One region of the Paenibacillus sp. MER 180 genome, then DNA from elsewhere that is predicted to be linked to it. Evidence: riboswitches for the same ligand, from Rfam matches in the RefSeq annotation. Region 1 holds a riboswitch; each other region holds the start of a gene.
The links. Region 1 has a riboswitch for cobalamin ahead of M3661_RS11395 (1-propanol dehydrogenase PduQ). Riboswitches for the same ligand answer to the same signal wherever they lie in the genome.
Positions count from the first base shown of each region.

Region 2: another riboswitch for cobalamin. It lies ahead of M3661_RS01700 (DUF4430 domain-containing protein); the one in region 1 lies ahead of M3661_RS11395 (1-propanol dehydrogenase PduQ).
Region 3: another riboswitch for cobalamin. It lies ahead of metE (5-methyltetrahydropteroyltriglutamate--homocysteine S-methyltransferase); the one in region 1 lies ahead of M3661_RS11395 (1-propanol dehydrogenase PduQ).
Region 4: another riboswitch for cobalamin. It lies ahead of M3661_RS20765 (ABC transporter substrate-binding protein); the one in region 1 lies ahead of M3661_RS11395 (1-propanol dehydrogenase PduQ).

Region 1 covers NZ_JAMAVT010000005.1:442,287-445,452, reverse strand. The annotation lists gene M3661_RS11400 (alpha/beta hydrolase family protein) at 1-847, shown strand, start outside; adenosylcobalamin (AdoCbl) riboswitch at 960-1,111, shown strand; gene M3661_RS11395 (1-propanol dehydrogenase PduQ) at 1,499-2,641, shown strand; gene M3661_RS11390 (BMC domain-containing protein) at 2,837-3,166, shown strand, end outside.
Region 2 covers NZ_JAMAVT010000001.1:412,162-415,327, forward strand. The annotation lists gene M3661_RS01700 (DUF4430 domain-containing protein) at 1-1,643, opposite strand, end outside; cobalamin riboswitch at 1,803-1,995, opposite strand; gene rlmN (dual-specificity RNA methyltransferase RlmN) at 2,129-3,166, opposite strand, start outside.
Region 3 covers NZ_JAMAVT010000009.1:86,550-89,715, reverse strand. The annotation lists gene M3661_RS15885 (heavy metal translocating P-type ATPase) at 1-761, shown strand, start outside; gene M3661_RS15880 (HesB/YadR/YfhF family protein) at 952-1,242, shown strand; cobalamin riboswitch at 1,455-1,645, shown strand; gene metE (5-methyltetrahydropteroyltriglutamate--homocysteine S-methyltransferase) at 1,969-3,166, shown strand, end outside.
Region 4 covers NZ_JAMAVT010000013.1:142,558-145,723, forward strand. The annotation lists gene M3661_RS20760 (FecCD family ABC transporter permease) at 1-565, opposite strand, end outside; gene M3661_RS20765 (ABC transporter substrate-binding protein) at 583-1,584, opposite strand; cobalamin riboswitch at 2,034-2,245, opposite strand; gene M3661_RS20770 (histidine phosphatase family protein) at 2,442-3,166, opposite strand, start outside.

The sequences.
Region 1 (3,166 bases):
TCCTGAGCATGCAGACGAAACCTATCCGCTGTTGGTATTTTCTCCTGGTGCATTCGGCAGCAAAGGAAGCAATATCTCAACCTATATGGAGCTTGCGAGCCACGGGTACGTAGTATGCGCTATCGATCATCCATTTCATTCTTATTATACGGCATCTGAAGACGGAAACAGGACATTCATCGATTCGGGATATATGAAGGAAGTCAATGACTCCAACAAGGGCAAATACACGGTAGAACAAATGTATGGGCTTATCCAAAAATGGATGAAGCTGCGTACGGATGACATGAATTTTGTAATCGATACGATTGTGGAAAAAGCAATAACGAGCAGTGACAAGGTGTATCCGCTAGTGAATACTCAAAAGATAGGTGTGTTTGGACACTCCATGGGCGGAGCAGCAAGCGCTTGGCTTGGCAGGGAGCGTGATGATGTTGGCGCCGTTGTCAATATCGATGCCCCAATGTTTAGCGAGCTCATATACAACAAGGAGACCGATGATTTTGCGGCAAGCAACCAGCCCTATACGACTCCACTTCTTAATATCTATTCTGACGGTGTGTGGGTACAGCTACTACAGCACAACAGCAAATCCCCTTATGCAGCTAACAAGGTTATTGATAAAAACGGTAAAGTCGTGCATACCGTCCATTTCCAAGGAGCGGAGCATATGAGTCTTACCGACCTGTCTCTCATTTCCCCGCTAATATCCAATATGCTGCAGGGCGGCAGGGTGGCGGAGATTGATCCCTATTACTGTCTTGAAACGATGAATCATATTCTAGTACAGTTTTTCGATTGCTATCTCAAAGGGCAGGGCAGCTTCACATCTGCTGGGACATATTGACGGGCAAATCACTCTTAACTATTTCGATCCTCAACTTTTATCTTTTTTTCATATTGCGTTACAGATTGTTTGTGCTATAATAATTGTCGAATGGATGACCCATTCACGTCATGCACAATAGAAGAAGTTATAGACGATGGAAGTTTGGTGCAAATCCAACGCGGTCCCGCCACTGTGATAGGCCGAATGCTCGGTCTTAAGTCAGGTCTTTTGTCTAGTAACTTTGCCAGGCCAGTCATTTCGAGGCGAAAGTGACTGGTTTACAAGTCTAGTGACGATTGCGCCTCGCTAGGCTTTTTTATATTTTCTTGGAGGCTGTCGACAACGCAGTCGAGTCAGCCTGGTGGTCGCCGCCGAAAATACAAAGATGTACAAGCTGGGCAAGCGGGACGTTTTTCAACGAAGAAGAACCAAATGCACAATGATGTGCATGTCCCACCTTTTTTCTTATACAGATTTGTCGTAATGATGAACTCGATTATATTGAGGTTGACGCCTGTTTGCGTTACGATGTACAGTATAGATGATAATTGAATGATAAGTTGCACAATGGCGTGCACACGACATAACAAGCAAAGAGGCTTTTTGAAGGGATCCATCCCTTTGAGAGGCCTCTTTTTTTGTTGCAACTACTCGTTGGAGGTGCTTTACGTGGATAAACTTTCGATCAAAGCCGATCTCTATATGGGGCATGGCGCGCTGGATCGTCTGATGGAATGGCGTAATAAGCGGATTTTCATCGTTACCGATCCATTCATGGTCAAGTCAGGGATGATCAACATGGTATTCGATCGGCTGCATGAGAGCAATGAGCAATATATTTTCAGCAATATCGTACCTGATCCTCCTGTTGAAATCGTAACCGAAGGTGTTGAGGCATTGGGTGCGTTCAACACAGATTTAATCATTGCAATTGGCGGCGGGTCTGCGATTGATGCGGCTAAGGCGATGAAGCTGTTTGCGCAGAAGCTTCTGAACCAGCAGGAGATTCCATTCGTGGCAATCCCGACGACAAGCGGGACGGGCTCCGAGGTGACATCATTTTCGGTAATCAGCGACAAACAGAAGAACATTAAATACCCACTCGTATCCGATGATATGCTGCCGCAAGAGGCGATATTGGATCCGGAGCTGGTTAAGAGTGTGCCGGACTTCATTACGGCAGATACTGGAATGGATGTATTGACGCATGCGATTGAAGCTTATGTGTCTACAAAAGCGAATGATATATCCGATGCGCTTGCCGAGAAGGCAATTAAGCTGGTGTTTGCTTACTTGCCACGTGCATATAAGGATGGTGGAGATTTAGAAGCACGTGAGAAGATGCATAATGCCTCCTGTATTGCGGGCATGGCATTTAATATTACTTCGCTGGGGCTTAACCATGGCATTGCGCATGTCGCTGGAGCCAAATTCAAAATTGCGCATGGCCGCATGAATGCGATGCTGCTCCCGCATGTTATTGAATTCAATGCGAATTATAAGCCAGGCTATGGCAGGGAAGAGAGCACAGCTTCAGCGGTTCGCTATGCAGAAATCGCGAAAAGCTTGGGTCTATCCGCACCGAATCCGAAGAGCGGTGTACGCAGCTTGGTGCAAGCTATCAAGCAGCTGCAGAAGCAATTGCAGATGCCGCAGACGCTGAAGGAATGCGGAATTGAGAAGGCGCTGCTGGACGAAATGAGAGAGTCGATTGCTGAAGGTGCGTTGAAAGACGGCTGCACAGCGACGAATCCTCGTGTACCAACAACTGGAGATGTGGCTGAAATTTTGAACAAAATGTTTCAATCGTAGGTTTGCGTCGAATTTTGTCTGAATGTGTATTGACAACGTTTGCAGTATTAAAATATAGTAAAGGTAACACAACGGCGTGTTGCATACAAAACCAAGCAAAGAGGCTTCTTAAAATTCCTGTGTGAACTTTTAAGGGGCTTTTATGTTTTTTTACAGCAATTTCACGTGTTTCTGACATGAGAGTGAGATGATGGTATGGAGCAACACACTGAGAAACAACGCGTTATCCAAGAGTACGTGCCTGGTAAACAGGTCACGCTGGCTCATATTATCGCGAATCCGAACCCTGATATCTATAAGAAGCTGGGATTAGGGAATGACGCACATGATTCAATCGGAGTCATGACGATAACACCAAGCGAGGCTTCCATTATTGCAGCGGATATCGCGACGAAGGCGGCTGGCGTACAGATCGGCTTCGTCGATCGCTTCAGCGGATCACTCGTCATTACAGGCGATGTATCCTCTGTCGAATCTGCTATAAGTGAAGTGCTGTTTGGACTTCAAAATATTTTAGGCTTCTCA
Region 2 (3,166 bases), on a different contig from region 1:
AATTCCAAGCTAACTGCCAATCCATTGCTTTCCTCTTGTCCCGTTACGGCAGCTCCAAGAGCTTGAACCGTAAGTCCGCCAGTAACAGCACGGCCTTCAAAAACGAGCTTTGCTTTTTGACTATTAAGAAGTGAGATTGTTTTTAGTTTCAGTTCAGTCGTTCCTGGCTTTACTAGCCAACTGTCAATCTGCGACGCTTGAGGCGTAAATGAATCTCCCGCAAGCTGTACTTCGACCGTTGGATTTACAGCGCCCTGTTGAATAGAAGAGACTGTAGAAATCATCGGCTGACGACCATAATAGAAATAGAGGTCATCGCCATTTTTTATCTCATATGCACCTGCTCCTACAGAAGGAGCACTTCCATTCACTTTGTATTTCCAACCATCGCTACCGCCAAGTTTCCCTTCATTTTGACCAGCAACGGATGTTAGTCTTGCTTGATCCCCATTCCCCAAAGTAAGGTAGGGAATTGATGGATTGGCTTGATCCAGCGCTAGCTTTAGTGCATCCAATGCGGTGAGCTTTTTGTTGTTTGCATCCAAGGAAATTTGGTTAGGTTGATAAATGAAATCGTCAATCCCTTTGACACTAACCTGCACATTAACATGTGATTGATCCGATGGAAGCTTCACTTCCGCGAGGCGACTCCATACCGATTTTCCATGCTTGATGTCGAGCAACGCAACAAGAGCCTGCTCGGTAGCCATCCTATTTGCAGAAGAATCTGTTAATTTCCATTTGAACGATCCATCATTTTGTTGGAAGCGTGCATACGCATCGATAACTGTTCCGTTAGGCTCTTTCCACTTTGCTGACAAGACATCGTCGCCTGCAGCAACCAATCCCGATACGGATGTAGATAAGCTATTGGAATTATCTCCGGATCCCCATGTACCAACGGAATCAAACCCTCCATTGTCCAATTGGCGTTTTTTCAACAATTCCTTAGCTCGTTCAATTGCCGCATCTACCGCGCTCTGTCCTTGGTATTGACCGAGTGCAAGCAGCGCCATACCAGTAATGTCAGTATCTCCTGAGCTGCCGGTAGCTGACAGTCCATAACCTCCGTCTGCGTACTGTGCTTTAAGCAGATAATCGAGCGCTTTTTGCTTGGATGCGGCATTCCATGACCCCATATCCTGACCAAGCTTCTCACCGGCGCTTAAGGCAAGCATTGCCCAAATGTGTTTATTAACTCCACCGATAGCACCCGTTGCTGGATCTTGCTGTGCTGCCAGCTCCGCCCACAGATTCCGGTTCGTTTCCCAAGCGTGAGCCGGATTCTTTCCTAATGCAAGCAAGCCATAAATATATCGAATATGATCGGTGCCTCCTGCATTTGGTCGAAGTCTTGGCTCTTTTGTTTCCCATGTAGGTAATCTCCAAGTTCCATCATGCAAATCTTGACCCGCACTCCACAGAGCAACAAGCTCCCACCATGAATCACTTACAGCATCTTGATTAGAAGCATCCTTATAATAGTCCTTATAGTATTGAACCGTATGTTCAATCATGTTATTTAACTGAGTATTGCCCTGCCCGCTCGCCGCTCTTATGACTTGTGGCTGTACAAGAGATAACAACAATACGATACTTAGTAATGCAGACAAGCTCTTCTTCAACATTCTGTTCGTAATCATCTTCAATGTCTGATCTCCTTAATATGTCGATATGAAGGCAATAAAAAAACACCTTTCCATGTTAGAAAGATGTTAGGTAACCACTTCGATGCAGCTAAATACACTAGTAATCTCCTACTAGCAGCACGAATAAACATCCCCCTCCCATCCTCGTGAGAAATATAGAGCACTTATATGGCAGGTCTCCTGGCTTCGCATCATCGCTCGACAATCTACCTTCCCGTTAGCTCAGTTAACAGTGGATAAAAGCCTTGATTGTCAGCTCTGCGTTACAGTGGCGGGACCGCGTCGAACTCGCATCGACTTCCCTATTAAGCTGAGCATGCACAGCACCATATAAACTATTTCTATGTAATTGCGATAAGAATACGTGGTTTTATTGTAGCAAAATTTAGCATGACGGACAAAGAACTTTCTCATAGACAGCACGAAAAAAAGCGACCTACCCATTGGTAGGTACGCTTTTTGTAAACTACAAAATATTTTTAGCTCATAGCTGCCTGATCGGCACCAGCACCGCTTTCTTTCTTAATCTGCTTGCTGCGAAGCTGGCCACAAGCAGCATCAATGTCTGTGCCATGCTCCAACCGCACGCTGCAGCTAATGTTATGTTTCTTCATGACATCATAGAAGCCACGAATCGACTCCTGCTCGCTGCGCTGATACTGGCTGTGCTCATCAACTGGATTGTACGGAATTAAGTTCACATTGACCTCGTCCTGCATCTTCCATTCTTGAATCAGCTGCACCAACTCAAGTGCGTGCTCCTGCTGATCGTTCACGTCCTTCAGCAAAATATATTCCAGCGTCACCCGTTGGTTCGTCGTGTTGATGAAGTACCGAATCGCCTCCATCACCTTCGCAATCGGAATCGCGCGGTTAATTTTCATAATGCGCGTGCGCAGCTCATCATTCGGCGCATGCAAGGAAAGTGCCAAGTTCACCCGCAGATTAATATCTGCAAAGTCTTTGATCTTATTCGCCAAGCCGCTTGTTGATACCGTAATTCGTCTCGCTCCAATTGCCAGACCTTTGTGGTCAGTAACAACCCGCAAGAAATCAACGATATTCTCAAAGTTATCGAATGGCTCTCCGATACCCATCACGACGATATGGCTGACCAGATCACCCTCACCCACTGCATCCAAATGGTGCTGAACCTTCATGATCTGCTCCACAATCTCGCCGCTCGACAAGTCGCGGCTCTTCGCCAGCAGTCCGCTCGCACAGAAGCTGCAGCCGATGTTGCAGCCAACCTGAGTCGTCACACATACCGACAGCCCGAATTTGTGTCTCATCAACACCGTCTCAATCAAGTTGCCATCCTGCAGCTTGAACAAGAACTTGATTGTGCCGTCAGCCGATTGCTGCTTCACATGCTCGTTAAGCGTATGAATAACGAAGTGTTCGGACAGCAGTGCTACGCTGGCTTCATTTACTTCTGTCATATCAGCGAAATCCTTGACCCGCTTGCGATATAGATAATCCCACACTTGGGATGCCCGTGACTTCTTATGCCCCCG
Region 3 (3,166 bases), on a different contig from region 1:
AAGGGATCAGTACGGTCGAACCGGATTCATTTCGAGCTGAACCTGGATATGGAATAGCGGCTGAGGTGAATGGGCATCAGATCATTGTCGGCACACGCAGATGGATGGAGAAGAACGGGGTAGCAAGCGCAGATGCGGAGGAAGCATTGCAAGACATGGAGCAGGCAGGCAAGACGGCAATGCTTATCGCGGTTGATGGCAGCTGGAAAGGCATAGTTGCCGTTGCCGATCAAGTGAAGGCTTCTTCGAAGAAGGCCATCGAGCGGCTGCATCAAATGGGGATACGCGTTGTTATGATGACAGGAGACAACACCCGTACGGCCAGAGCAATCGCGTCACAAGTAGGGATTGATGATGTATTTGCAGAGGTGCTGCCTGAACAGAAGGCACAGCATGTGCGCGAGCTGCAGCAGAGAGGCAGTGTCGTCGCCATGGTAGGCGATGGAATTAATGATGCGCCAGCTCTGGCAGCAGCGGACATTGGGTTCGCGATCGGTACAGGTACGGATGTAGCAATGGAGACGGCAGGCGTAACCTTAATGCGTGGCGACTTGAACGGCATTGCGGATGCGATGGAGATGAGCCGCCGTACCATGCGCAACATTAAGCAGAACTTGTTCTGGGCACTTGTATACAATACGATTGGTATCCCGATTGCAGCAATCGGATTGCTTGCCCCATGGCTTGCAGGAGCGGCTATGGCCTTCAGCTCGGTATCCGTTGTACTGAATGCACTGCGGCTTCAACGCATCAAGCTGTAGCCTGACAGAATTTCACGGTAGAGATCGTGATGTTCCTAAACAGAAGGAAGCATATAATCATATCGCCGAACGTATTATGCGGTAATGATTATGCGGATCATTGACGAACTGTCAACTTTGGTGTTAACAAAAGTGGCGGCCACATGGTATGATCAAATCGGATGAAAGGTATGATTAAGGAGGTCTGAACATGCAATTACGCGTTACAGCGAAGGCAGTCGAGCGTTTTTTGGCTGATTGGGGATTCACAGCAGGAGACTCAGTACGCATATTCGTCCGCTACAGCGGATTCAGTGCTTCAGGACCTTATTCATTCGGCATCATGAAAGACAGTCCGCAATATCCAGCAGTGACGGAAGTTGTGAACGGCATTACGTTCTTTATGGAGCAAAATGATGTATGGTTCTTGGATAATCGTGAATTGACGCTAGATGAGAAAGGCGAAGATATTGTCTTTCTGCATGAAGGAATGGTCATCTAGCGCATCAACCCGTAATCATCAATAGGCGAGCCGAGAGGCTCGCCTATTGTGCATGGATAGACGCCTAGTGAATCGGAGTTTAATGAAGATAAGGTCACAGCTCCGGTATTTGTTTATTTTGGTTAGAGATGAGAAAAAATCCTTGTCATTCGTTCTGGTTAGATATATAATCGTTCTCAATTGGGGGAAGCGTGACTGCGACTTTCAATGCAATTGAATATGAGGAAACAGGTGCTTTGGGTAACGTCGAAGCTTAATAGGGAAGCCGGTTGGAAATCCGGCGCGGTCCCGCCACTGTGACAGTTGAGGTATTGCGAGAGAGCCACTGGTCGTAATCGATCGGGAAGGCTGCAAAGGCCAATGAAGCTGAAGCCAGGAGACCTGCCTGTTTTGACAACACTGTTCGTACCTACGGGAGATAGGGAAGTGTTCGTAAGCATGGATATCGGTTTTCGATTCCTCTTAGCATGAGGGTAGTATGCTAATGAGACGGAAGGATCGATTTATTCCACTATGACTTCATGGACGTTTACGAGACATTTCTGTTGTTGGACAGGAATGTCTTTTTTGCATATTGGGATGCAATGAAAATTTCTGAAGTCTGAGTGATAAAGTCACATATGGTGGGGTAGAGCGTTCAACTGCAATCTTAATTCCGTGTTAAGCGATAGAAATTGTACAACTATATCCCGTACGGCAAATTGACTCATGGAGAGGGGCAGTATGATGACCGTTCATTCAATCAAGACAAGCACAGCAGGTTACCCTCGGATCGGATACGACCGGGAATGGAAGAAGGTATTGGAGCAATATTGGGCTGGGAACAGTTCTGTTCAGCAGCTGGAAGAAGAATTGGCGCGCATCAATGATGTTCGGCTGAAGACGATGCAGGACGCTGGCATTGACCTGATTCCAGTAAATGATTACTCCTGGTATGATCATGTGCTTGATATGACAGCCACATTCGGATTGATACCGTCACGGTTTGCATATGACGGTGGAGAAGTGAACGCAGATTTGCTGTTCGCCTTGGCTCGCGGTACACAGGATGCGGTAGCTTGCGAGATGACGAAGTGGTTTAATACGAACTATCACTACATTGTGCCGGAATGGGAAGGCAAGGCGCCGCAATTGACGGTCAATCGCCCGTTGCAAGCCTATCGCCAAGCGAAGCAGATTCATGGCATTGAAGGTAAGCCAGTCATCATCGGGCCATATACTTATGTCCGCTTTATTAAAGGGATTAAACCGGAAGAGCGCCTGAACGTTCTTCGCCAATTCGTAGGGGTATACGGACAGTTGCTTAGCGAGTTGGAGGGTGAAGGTGTGCAGGCTGTGCAATTGGATGAACCTGCATTCGTGCTGGAAATGCCAAGCGAGCATTGGGCTGCTGTGAAGGAAGTCTATGCCGAATTGCGCAAGGCAGCACCAAGCTTATCATTATGGGTTCAGACCTACTTCGATGCGGTGTCCGACTACGAAGCGTTCGTGTCGCTTCCGGTGGATACGCTCGGATTAGACTTTGTTCATGATAGAGGGAGAAATGAAGCAGCGCTTCGTCAATTCGGATTCCCTGCGCAGAAGCAGCTTGCTGTCGGCATTATTGATGGCCGCAATATTTGGCGTACGGACTTAGCGGCTGCTGCAGTATGGCTGGAGTCTGTGGAAGGGATTGTACCGAAGGAACGCTGGATTATTCAGCCATCATGCAGCCTGCTTCATGTACCACTCACGGCGGCGCGGGAAACTGAGCTGTCAGCACCAGTGCGCGAGGCATTGGCGTTCGCGGATGAGAAGCTGGAGGAGACTGCCCTACTTGCTCGTCACTTCGCAAGCCCGAGTGAAGAGACGCGTGCAGCATTAGCAGAGAGCGGTGCTCGTGTTCAAGCATGGCGGACAGAACCATTAAGACAGCGTCCACAAG
Region 4 (3,166 bases), on a different contig from region 1:
AAATCTCATTGATCGTCTGATTTGTCATGGCTACAAGAAAGGAGACGATGGAGCCGAGAAAGGCTTGCATCACGACTCCAGATAAGATCAGTGTCTCGATTGGAATCTTCCCCTGCTCACTGGCCAGCTTAATGACGAACATTAGGGTCGCTACCCCTGTAGCGAATGCAACGACAGGAATCGTCCATTCGCCGAACAGCGAATACTGCAAACCGAAGTAAATAAGGAATGCGGCTCCAACAGAAGCCCCTGAAGATACCCCTAATGTATACGGATCTGCCAACGGGTTGCGCAGCACTCCTTGAAATGCAGTACCTGCGACCCCAAGCGCCGCCCCTACGAGCATTGCCAATAGAACTCGTGGGAAGCGTACCTTCATCATAATTTGCGCGGAAGCGTCATCCCATGTGACCGGTATGAACTGATCCAGCCCTGGAATATGATGAAGAAGAATTTGAGCAATTTCCCCCATTGGCATTTGTACAGAGCCTACAGCAAGACATCCTACAACGGACAAAAGGAGAAGCGCAATACCCGCTCCTCCATACCAACCCATTTTATTCATCGATTTCTCCACGATGATTATTTCACCAAGTCCGGATGAACCGCCTTCGCAACTGCCTTCAATCCGTCAGCTACACGAGGTCCCGGACGGCTGATCAGGTTCTGATCCACACCGATTACTTGATTGTTCTTAATTGCATTGATGTTATTCCAACCGCTGCGTCCACGAATAATTTCTTCCAAGGATTTGTTCGTCTCGGAGTCCACTACACCTTGCGTGAACATGATTACATCCGGATTGGATTTAATAATGTTCTCTTCGTTAATTTGAATCCAGCCGGCTGAATCAGCCGCAACGTTCGTGCCGCCTGCCATTTCAATCAGCTCGTTCATGAACTCGCCGCTGCCTACTGTCCAGCCTGGGGAGAATTCAATATACACCTTTTCCTTCTCCGCACTTTGAACGGCCGACTTCACATCTTCACGCACTTGCTTCATGTTGTCAACAATCGTCTTCGCTTTAGCTTGCTGATCCGTAATTTGACCATACAATTCGATGTTCTTAATCACATCGTCGTACGTTTTTGGTTCTACCTTGAATATTTTAATGCCCAGCTCACGGAACTTCTTCACAACTGGCTCCTTCATCGAGATGCCTGTGAACACGATGTCCGGCTTAGCTTTAATAATTGCCTCTTCATTCGGCTTCGTAATGCCGCCCATTTTCTCTTTGGACTTCGCTGCTTCCGGATAATCATCAAAATCAGACACCCCAACGATTTGTGCATCCAATCCAAGTGCGAACAAGGACTCTGTCTCAGCTGGAGACACGGACACAATACGTTCTGGCGCTTTGTCGAATGTGAATTCTTCACCCGTTGCATCCTTAACAGTCAGCGGATACGTCGTTTTTAGATCATCCTGCTTCGGTTGTTCTGTAGCCCCATTGCCATTGGACTCTTGCTGTGCAGTATTATTCTCAGCAGGCTTAGCCGCATCTTGATTGCCGCAAGCCGCCAGTCCTACTGTAAGCATAAGCGCCAATAGCGCCGCTACCGATTTGTTCAGCCATTTGTTCATGTCAGAATCTCTCCCTCGCGTCATTCTTCCTAGTCTCTAACCATGTACTACCCGTGCAGGTGTAAAGCGGTTCCATCCTTCGCCATGCGAACGATAATGCACTGCAAGCTGCACTTGCCGTAAGAATGTATGTACATCCCCATTCGGTATCAGTTGTCAATGAGCACTTGCATATACCTGAGCTGTAAATCCTACTGTGACTGAATTTGTGATATACATTCGTGCTGTGCAATTGCATTGAACTGCAGTTTACCTTGTACAAACGAAGTGCTTGATGGGATGTGAAATCATTTCCAAATACAGCAAAAACCCCCGATCCTTCGATCCGGGGGAACACAAAGTCATCTATCGCAATATTCAACAGACACCTAGAAGCAGGAAGCAAGCAGCTGCGCTGCCATGTTGCCTGATGCATTACGCCAATGACGTGATCCTCTCCGCGAAGGATACAGCTCGTCCATCTTCAGGCAGGTTTCCTGACTTAGGAGAATACGTTGCAGCTCGCCTTCCCATCCATAGCGGTTCATACAGCACACACTAACGAATTCGACAGTGGCATCATGAGCGCAACACTCCATTCACAGTGGCGGGACCGCGCCGGGTTCACACCGGCTTCCCTATTAACCTCGAATATGCATCGACCATACAATACATCGGTATCTCTTACCGAGCAACGCGTATGGATCCGTACCGCATACATACCCAAGGACCTGAAGTATCACGATTATTCAATATGGAATACATTTCGTCATCCAAGTGCTAAACTCGATAATTGATTATAGGGGAAAAGCCTCTGCGTTGCAATAGATTACATCATTGCGTGCATCTAATGAACCTGCTTTGACACACAAACGTCATCATCTGCTTGGAAGCCGTTCTGCTCGCAAGAACTTCCATTTGCGGGCACATCGCTTCGCCGTAATCATAACACCGCCACCGATTGGCGCAGCGGCTTCCCAGAATGACTTCCGCGGGAAAGCCAGCGTATATAAGCGACGAACGACGCCCCCGTGTGTGACGATGACAACATCCGGCCGCGGACTAGGCCCGCTTCCATATGACTGTCTCTGCATCCGGCTTGTCTTGCTGCGCAGCACACGTCCACGTGGCAGCGGCGAAGAATGGTACGGCCGACGACGGATAGCGCCCTCTTGCCGTTCCATATGATTTCCGCTGCTGATGAAGGAATCACGCGCATTGCGCAGCACTTCCCACCATACATGCGCCGTTCGCGTACAGAAGGACTGCCACGGTTCCCCGCGCGGCGGCTGGATGGCTGATGAATCGTCAAGCCATCTTCGATACTGTGGATCTTCCTTCAAGTCATTGTAGGTTAACCCTTCCCACATACCGAAGTCATATTCTCGCAGCCTTGTGTCCTCCACAGCTTGGATGCTGTCACGCGGACGCAAATAGGCGAGCGTGTCGCGACAGCGGCGCATATCGCTCGTGTATAGCAGCGGTGATGGATGCGCCAATGTTCGGCGAAGAGCTCGGAGCTCTTCTGTTGAATCCGGCAATAGCGGTACATCCGAATAGCTAATATATCGCCGCTCCGTATTCTCTTGCGTCAAGCCATGAC